DNA from 3 places in the Bacillus cereus group sp. MYBK79-1 genome. Region 1 is predicted to be linked to each of the others. Evidence: predicted binding sites of a transcription regulator. Region 1 holds the regulator's gene; each other region holds the start of a gene.

Region 1 (3,217 bases):
AAACATCACCATGTAATAGTGGTAACTTATTCACAAGTGATTTTAATAATGTGGATTTCCCAATTCCGTTTGGACCAACTAAAGCAACGCTATCCCCGCGAGTTAAGCGCATCGTTACATGTTCAATAATCGGATCCTCATCATAGCCGATAGTTGCATCCTTTACTTGTAAAACATCATTTCCACTTTGTTTTTCGATATCGAAGTGGAAGGAAGCTGACTTAGAATCACCTAATGGTCTTGTTAATAATTCCATTCGGTCTAATTGTTTACGACGGCTTTGGGCACGTTTTGTCGTAGATGCACGCGCTATATTTTTTTGAACGAAGTCCTCAAGCTTAGCGATTTCATCTTGTTGTTTTTCATAACGTTTCATTTCTTGCTCGTATAGCGCTGATTTTAAGTCTAAATATTTACTGTAGTTACCAACAAATCGTCTGCTTTCTTTATTCGAAATTTCATATACTTGTGTAACGAGTTTATCTAAGAAATAACGGTCATGGGAAACGATTAGTATTGCGCCAGGATAGCCTTGTAGATATTGTTCAAGCCATGTTAATGTTTCGATGTCTAAATGGTTTGTAGGCTCGTCCAAAATAAGTAGGTCTGGTTTCGTTAATAATAATTTACCGAGAGCTAATCGTGTTTTTTGTCCACCGCTTAATGTAGAAATTGTCGTTTGGTGCGTTTCAACTGGGAAGCCAAGCCCACTTAAAATCGAGCGAATATCTGCTTCGTACTGATAGCCACCTTGATCTTTATAATTTAATTGTAATTGGTCATAGTCAGCTAATAATCTTTCGTATGTAGCCTCGTTTGAAAAGTTTTCTTCTTTTCCCATTTCGTGCTCTAGCCTTCGAAGTTTTGTCTCCATTTGCTGCAAGTGTGTAAAGACGGTTAACATTTCATCCCAAATTGTTAAAGACGTTTCTAATCCGGTATTTTGAGCTAAGTATCCGATTGAGACATCTTTCGGTTTTATAATTTCGCCACCATCATGAGATAGCTCACCAGCTATTATTTTTAATAATGTAGATTTTCCGGCCCCATTTCGTCCGACTAGTGCGATACGATCTTTCGTTTGAACTTCCAATTTTATGTTTGCAAGAATCGTTTCTGCACCGTATAATTTCGTAAGCGCGTTTACTTGTAATAAAATCAATGTTTTCACCTCAAATAATTTCTTAACTTTGCCATGTTTATATTTCTCAATCATACTAAAAATAGTGTATAGTTTAAAATAAAGAGAGAATACTTCTTCTCTTTATTATACAGGGAAATTCATGAGTGCTAAACTTCTGTATTTGATTCAAGTATATGAATAAAGATAGGAAGAGAGGAGAGGTTATATGGATCAGCAAAAAATTCCACAGGCCACTGCCAAACGATTGCCTCTATACTATCGATTTATCCAAAACTTATCTCTTTCTGGTAAGCAACGTGTTTCATCAGCCGAATTGAGCGAAGCGGTAAAAGTTGATTCCGCAACGATTCGAAGAGATTTTTCATATTTTGGAGCGTTAGGGAAAAAAGGTTATGGATATAACGTAAATTATTTATTATCATTTTTCCGTGAAACACTCGACCAAGATGATATAACACGTGTAGCACTTATTGGAGTAGGTAATTTAGGGACCGCTTTCTTACATTATAATTTCACGAAAAACAATAATACAAAAATTGAAATGGCGTTTGATGTTAGTGAAGAGAAAGTCGGGACAGAAATCGGGGGCATTCCTGTATATCATTTAGATGAATTAGAAGAACGTTTATCAACTGATATACAAGTGGCAATATTAACAGTACCCGCTACAGTAGCACAATCTGTAGCAGATAGATTGGCAGAAACGAACGTGCATGGTATTTTAAATTTCACACCAGCGCGCTTAAATGTGTCAGATAATATAAGAATTCACCATATTGATTTAGCAGTAGAGTTACAAACACTTGTTTACTTTTTAAAGAATTATCCACAATAAAACGCAGAGGAAGCGACCTCTGCGTTTTATTATTGTTTTTTCTTTGTGAATTTAACTAAGATAAGGCGAAGTGCCAAATTAAAATCAATTGTTGCCATAACTGCAAATAGTATTGTCCACATATTCCAGATTGTATCTGTTACGTTCGTAATGGCGAAGCGTGTAAAGATACACCCAAGAAGGAAGTACAATGCAGCCATGAACAATGGTGAGTTTCTCATACTAAAAATCCTCCGATAAAGCCTTGCATTTTTTCAGCTTCTTTAATCATTTCTTGAATTTGTTCATTGCTCATTAAAACTTGAGCAACTGCAACTAATGTATTCATTGCAACATGAGCTGCGATAGGGACGATAATACGCTTCGTTTTTACATATAAAAAAGCGAATACGAGTCCCATAGAAGTGTATACCAATAAGTGAGTGAAATCAAAATGAATTGCTGCGAATACGAGAGAACTAATGATAGCAGCAATAAAGAAGTTAAACTTCTTATAAAGTGTACCAAATAAAATTTTTCTAAATACGATTTCTTCCAAAATAGGTCCTATTATAGATATAACGATAAGGAACCAAGGTGTCGTTCTTGCGATATCCATAAGTCTCGCTGTATTTTCAGATCCAGGTTTAATTCCTAATAAACGCATTTCTATCATACCGGCAATACTTTGCGAGAAAAATGCTAAGAAGAACCCGATAAAAATCCAACCGATCGTAGCTGGAACCGAAGAGCGCATTGTATCTAAACGTCTGTCACGAATATCTGTTCTAAGTAACCAAAGTACGATACATAATGCAATAAAGAAACTAATGATTGCCCAGTGGCCAGTTATGAGTTGGAGTTTCTCCTCCCTAGTAAATCCCCTGTTATCATAAAGTCCAGTTTTCAGGAGAAGCGGTAATCCAGCAATGGATGACAACTGCATTAAAATGTATGTAACGATAACCCACCAATATTGTTTTTTCAAATGGTTTAACCATCCTTTCTAACTCTAGTGTATGAGATAAGGTAGGATAACATGTAAATATGCTACCTACGATATAAACCTCACGTAAATTATGTTTTTTTTGTAAATCCTCATTTGAAATTATAATAGAAGACAGGAGAAAGTTGTCTGTGTAGCGAAAACAACTTAGGGTGTCCTTTCATATTGTAACATACGAGTAGTGGAAACAACGATTCATATGGTAAAGGTAGAAGAAGAGGGACTCTATATAGAAAAGTGTATAGCTGAATTT
Region 2 (3,217 bases), on a different contig from region 1:
AAGTTCCTTTTGAAGAAGTATATCCACATGGATTTGAAGAAATTCCAAATAGAAGACCAGATGTAACGAAATTAAAAGAACTTGTGCAATTTCAAGCGACAGTAACGTGGGAACAAGGATTGAAAGAAACTATTAAGTGGTTTCGTGAAGAAAACAATGGCTAAGTCGCTATCGATTATTATACCTGTATGTAATGAAGCAGATACGATTTCAGACGTTATTCAATCGGCAAAAGGATTAAATCCAGTAGAGATTATTGTAGTAGCAAACGGTTGTCATGATGGTACAGAAGAGGTTGCTGATCGTTTAGGGTGTAAAGTAATCAAGTATACAGAGCTACTAGGGAACGATGTTGGACGTGCAGTCGGCGCAAAACACGCGATAGGTGATGTACTACTATTTATAGATGGTGATTTTGCTATTCCAACTTCAAAATTACAATTATTCCTGAATCCGGTTTTACATGATCAGGCCGACATCGTTTTAAATAATTTGGACGCATTATTTTTAAAGAAACAAAAACCGCACTCCGTGACAGTATGGCGTCAAATATTAAATGCAATATTAGAGCGTGAAGAGTTAAAAATTGATTCTTTATTATCTGTACCTCATGCGTTGACGAGAGAGATTGTTCAAAGTATTGGATATGAATGTTTTGTTAATCCTATTGTGGCTCATTTACGCCTAGTACAAAGCAAATGGAGAATTAGTCGTCATTGTGCAATTGACGTTATTACCCCGAATAAATTTCGTCCGACCGAGCATGCTGCGTATGGCACGGGTCTTTCTCAATCTGAAAAACGGATGATAGGTGATCATATAGAAGCTGTAGCGGAGCGAATAGTAGGTAGCGATGAGCGCGGAGGGTATTATGATGGCAATAGGAAAAGAGATAGTGTTTATCATACTTTAGATTTCGAAGATCTTTATCAAGGATGGGGCGTTACATCTAAATTGTATAAAGGAAAGCAATTATCGGTCATTATTCCTGTACAAGATGAAGAAAAAACAATTGGAAATGTTATAGAGGAACTTCGAAAAATTGAACCTTTTGAAATTATCGTTGTTGTAAATGGTTCGTCTGATCAAACAGCAACGATTGCAAAAGAAAAGGGAGCAACAACAATTGTATATAAAGAAGCGCTTGGAAACGATGTAGGGCGTTCACTTGGAACTTACTTTGCAAAAGGGGATATTGTGCTGTTTATAGACGGTGACTTTGTTATTCCAGCTAGGGAATTATATCCTTTCGCAAAAGCTATTGCAGATGGAGTGGATGTCGCATTAAATGATTTAAATCATTATTTAGATTTAAGAGTACCGCTTCACCTTGTAACTGCATTTAAATATGCATTAAATTTAGCTTGTGATAGAAAAGATCTAGGAGTAGGCTCACTTATTGCTGTACCGAATGCGTTTAGTCATAAGTGTTTGAAAGAAATCGGATATAGATCTTTACTTTCACCTTGTGTAGCCCAAGTGAAAGCTATTCTGTCAGGGTTCGAGATTGCGTGTGTAAGTCGTGTAGAGGTTGATAAGATGAACCGTATTCGTCCCAGTGAGCATTTTGCAAAAATAGGTCATCCTCCAGCTGTCTTGCGAATTATAGGTGATCATATAGAAGGATTAGAGCAATTAATTGTATTAGAAGGTAGTCGTGGTGGATTCTATGATGGGAATAGAAAAAGAGATGTTTTAGAGTAGTAACAAAAAAAGTGTACAACATATGTACACTTTTTTGTTCTGTTATAAAAACTATAACAGATTAGGAGATAAGAGTATTACAGCTCTACAATGGGTATTGTTCTTGTATTACAAAATAGGACTCGTATATAAGGATACCAAAAAAATACAATTAAGGAAAGGGTTAATTATAAAGACTTTTAATTGAAGTTAACACTATGCATATAGTAGTTTGCTCAACGTTTCACAAACATGTCACAACTATTTCGTTCACTTTAGCAAAAAAGTAGTATTCTAAGTGTGTAAGCTGTTATATAAAAAATCTTAGTCCTGTACTAATCAAAAATGGAGGAGATTAGGATGACTCAAGTATTAGAAAATGTTAAAAACGCATGGGAAAACTTTAAAGGTGAAAAATGGAAAGCAGAGATTGATGTTCGCGATTTCATTTTAAATAATGTAAACGTTTTCGAAGGGGATGAATCTTTCTTAGCGGGAGCAACTGAAGCAACGAAACAACTTTGGGATCAAGTAATGGATTTAACAACGAAAGAACGTGAAAACGGTGGCGTTCTTGATATGGATACAAAAATTGTTTCTTCTATTACATCACATGAACCAGGATATTTAAATAAAGATATTGAAAAAGTAGTCGGTTTCCAAACTGAAAAACCATTTAAACGTTCTTTACAACCATATGGTGGTATTCGTATGGCGGAACAGGCTTGTGAATCTTATGGATACGAAATGGATAAAGAACTTAGTCGTATTTTTAGAGATTGGAGAAAAACTCATAATCAAGGTGTATTTGATGCATATACACCAGAAATGAAAGCGGCTCGTAAATCAGGTGTAATTACTGGTCTTCCAGATGCATACGGGCGTGGACGTATTATCGGTGACTATCGACGCGTAGCATTATATGGTATTGATCATTTAATTGAAGTGAAAAAAGCTGATTTGAATTTAACTGGCGGTGTAATGAGCGAAGATACAATGCGTTTACGCGAAGAGTTATCTGAGCAAATGCGTGCACTTCAAGAGTTAAAACAAATGGCTGCTTCTCATGGCTTTGATATTTCTAAGCCAGCAACAAACACACAAGAAGCATTCCAATGGTTATACTTCGCATATCTTGCAGCAATTAAAGAGCAAAACGGAGCTGCGATGAGTCTTGGACGTACTTCTACATTCTTAGATATTTATATTGAAAGAGATTTAGCAAACGGTACTTTAACAGAAGAAGAAGTACAAGAAATTGTGGATCACTTCATTATGAAATTACGTCTTGTGAAATTTGCAAGAACACCTGATTATAATGAATTATTCTCTGGTGACCCAACTTGGGTAACTGAGTCTATCGGTGGTATGGCATTAGATGGTCGTCCATTAGTAACGAAGAACTCATTCCGTTTCTTGCATACATTAGATAATTTAGGACCAGCTCCAGAACCAAACTTAACAGTTCTTTGGTCTAAACAATTACCACAGAACTTTAAAAACTACTGTGCGAAAATGTCTATTAAAACATCAG
Region 3 (3,217 bases), on a different contig from region 1:
CCCATTTGCCAAGCGATTTGTGCAGTTGGTGGGTATGGACGTCCGTCTGGAGCGAAGACAACAGCGCTGTCTCCAGCAACGAATACGTCTTTGTGAGAAGTAGATTGTAGGTATGCATCAACTGTTGCACGACCACGGTTAACTTCAAGACCTGATTCACCGATTAATGGGTTACCTTGTACGCCGCCTGTCCAAACGAATGTGTTAGCAACAAGTTTTTGACCGTCTTTTAAGTCAATTTCATTGCCAGCAACGTTTGTTACAGGAAGACCTGTTAAGAATGTAACACCGCGTGCTTCTAGGCTAGTAGTTGCACGTTCGATTAAGTGGTCTGGTAATACTGGAAGGATTTTTGGACCTGCTTCAACAAGAAGAAGTTTAACTTCTTTTGGATTTACGCCGTGGCTTTTTGCAAGTTTAGGCATAATGTCAGCAAGCTCACCAACTAGCTCAACGCCAGTTAATCCGCCACCACCGATTACGATTGTAGCATCAGCTTCGTTTTTCGTTTTCGCGTATTCACGAATACGGTCTTCAACGTGTTTGTAGATTTTGTTTGCATCAGCAGCAGATTTTAATACCATGCTGTTTTCTTCTAGTCCTGGAATACCGAAGTAAGCAGTTTTACTTCCTAAAGCAACTACAAGTGCATCGTAAGATAAAGTAGTGCCGCCAGCTAGTTTGATTTCTTTGCTATCAACTGAGAATGACTCAACTGTTGCAATTTTAAGATCGATATCTTTACCTTTGAAAAGCTTTGTAAGTGGCATTGCAATTGCTTGCTCAGCAACGTTACCAGCTGCAAGGCGGTGTAGTTCAGTGATGATTTGGTGTGTTGGGTATTGGTTAATCACTGTAACTTGTGCTTCTGATTTGCTGTAATATTTACGTACGTTTAAAGCGGCAAGAAGACCGCCATAACCAGCGCCTAAGATGACAATTTGTTTTGACATAGTATGATATCCCCCGTCTTTACTAATTGTTGTTATAAGTTAAATTATTTATTGTTACGTTCTGCACTAATTTGAAGGTATGCGTTCACAAAGCGGAACATTTTTTGTGCTTGTGGGTCTTTTAGTAATTTTAATAGACCGAACAGGCCGATAACTTCGTTGCTTTCGTCAGCACGATCTTTCGCTTCGATAGCAGTTGCAGCCATGCCTTTTACTGTATCTTTTACAGGTTCTACAAGCTCTGTGATTGCACTAACAGTGTCGCTTTTTAATACTTCATCAGTAGCAACAGTTTGAGCGAAGTCATAAGATTTAGTTAAAATATTAACAAGCTCAGTTAATTTTGGAAGCTGTTCTACTAGTGTAGTTAATGATTCTTGTACCTCAGGTTTTAACAACTGATCAAGTACATCAAGTTGTCCTTGGCTAGCAGAAATTTGTACAGTTTCTTGTTCTGGCTTTGTTTGAGTCATAGTTTCTGGCATCTCCAATTCTCCTTTACGATAGCAATACTCTTATTTTTTATAGGTAAGATAGTAAACGCTTGCGAAACTTTATACAAAGTTTCACAAAGCACAATAAAATGCCTTTAAATTTATGCCAGCAAGTAAGCTGAAATCATAAATCCAAAACCATAAAGTCCTACCTATTATTTATGAACTGTCCGATACATGGCTTGTCCGCATAATGGAAAGTTCCTTTATCGGAAAGTGTATATAATATATATCCTATATTATATACTATATACACCTATGTTAACATAAAAATGATTCCTAATTATTTGATATTGAGCGTATAACGTAGTACTGACAAGGCATGAAAGCGCATAAATTATTTTGATAAGGTAAGAAATGTACGTATATATAAATAAAAAAAGGAAAAAATGGACAAATTTATGTTCATTTTTTCCTTTTTTTATTGTTCACCTTCTGTAATTAGCATCGATGTATTACCCCTTTTTTCAAGATGGCATTCGCCCCAAGTACAAAGAGAATCAAGGATGGATTCTAAAGACCAGCCGTAGTCTGTAAGGGAATATTCTACTTTCGGTGGGACTTGGTTGTATACCTTTCTTTGAATAACTCCATCTTCTTCTAACTCGCGTAATTGCTGTGTTAACATCTTTTGTGTAATACCAGGCATAAGACGTTTTAATTCACTCGTTCTCTTTGTCCCTTTCGTTAAGTGGCAAAGAATAACGACTTTCCATTTTCCGCCGATAACCTCTAAAGTCGCTTCAACGGGAATATTATATTTCTTCATATAAAAATCTCCTTTGATGAATGTAGATTTCAGTTCTCCAACAAAAGAAGCTAAATAATTTAAATGTTACTAAAAAGTACCTATAGCACTTTAAAGTACGTACTTTTTATCATGTTGAATATGTTCCATAATAGCATACGTAAGAGGGAAATGAGTAGTACGGTACTAAAAAGTGCCTATGTTACTTTTTGGTACCTATCGTACTTTAAAGTGCGTTCTTCAAAAAAAGAGTGAAGCCATTCATAATAGCATATATGAGCAGTAAAGTTATGTTTGTAGAAGATAAAAAGGCCTTTTTATCATACTATTATGATTGGATTTCTTGCATTAAGGAGGAGTTCAATTGAATTCATATACAGTACCTTCTTCGGCAGTACAGACGAATCGAAGAAGTATGTTTGCTTTATTAGCACTAGCAATTAGTGCGTTTGGAATTGGTACAACCGAATTTATTAGTGTCGGTTTATTACCATCTATTTCAGAGGATCTACATGTTTCTGTTACAACAGCGGGTTTAACCGTTTCTTTATATGCGTTAGGAGTAGCATTTGGTGCTCCAGTATTAACGTCATTAACAGCTAGTATGTCGCGAAAGACGTTATTAATGTGGATTATGATTATTTTCATTATTGGTAATGGAATTGCGGCAGTGGCAACAAGTTTCACTGTGTTGCTTATCGCAAGGGTTGTATCTGCGTTTGCGCACGGCGTTTTTATGTCGATCGGATCCACAATTGCGGCTGCGCTTGTACCAGAGAATAAACGTGCGAGTGCAATTGCATTTATGTTTACTGGTTTAACCGTTGCGACCATTACAGGTGTACCAATTGGAACGTTTATCGGTCAACAATTTGGCTGGAGAGCTTCGTTTATGGTAATTGTGGCAATTGGGATTGTTGCTTTAATCGCCAACAGTATGCTAATTCCTTCTAACTTAAAAAAAGGTACGTCTGTATCATTTCGCGATCAATATAAGCTGATTACGAATGGAAGACTATTAC

The links. The regulator Rex, encoded in region 1, represses fermentation and respiration genes when NADH is low (regulators of the CRP and FNR family bind a similar motif). The targets are predictions, from matches to a motif close to TTGTGAAATATTTCACAA.
Positions count from the first base shown of each region.
Region 2: a site for Rex is predicted at 1,916-1,933, ahead of pflB (formate C-acetyltransferase). Genes of this name have one in related genera too.
Region 3: a site for Rex is predicted at 1,498-1,515, ahead of ACTFOB_RS12745 (DUF1641 domain-containing protein). Genes of this name have one in related genera too.

Region 1 is NZ_JBQAEO010000031.1:8,298-11,514, reverse strand. Features, by position in the region: gene ACTFOB_RS26090 (ABC-F family ATP-binding cassette domain-containing protein) at 1-1,162, opposite strand, end outside; gene ACTFOB_RS26085 (redox-sensing transcriptional repressor Rex) at 1,350-1,979, shown strand; gene ACTFOB_RS26080 (YdiK family protein) at 2,009-2,200, opposite strand; gene ACTFOB_RS26075 (lysostaphin resistance A-like protein) at 2,197-2,946, opposite strand.
Region 2 is NZ_JBQAEO010000012.1:110,485-113,701, forward strand. Features, by position in the region: gene ACTFOB_RS18935 (NAD-dependent epimerase/dehydratase family protein) at 1-164, shown strand, start outside; gene ACTFOB_RS18940 (glycosyltransferase family 2 protein) at 157-1,704, shown strand; gene pflB (formate C-acetyltransferase) at 2,044-3,217, shown strand, end outside.
Region 3 is NZ_JBQAEO010000006.1:153,288-156,504, reverse strand. Features, by position in the region: gene ACTFOB_RS12750 (NAD(P)/FAD-dependent oxidoreductase) at 1-953, opposite strand, end outside; gene ACTFOB_RS12745 (DUF1641 domain-containing protein) at 998-1,438, opposite strand; gene ACTFOB_RS12740 (winged helix-turn-helix transcriptional regulator) at 1,869-2,216, opposite strand; gene ACTFOB_RS12735 (MFS transporter) at 2,611-3,217, shown strand, end outside.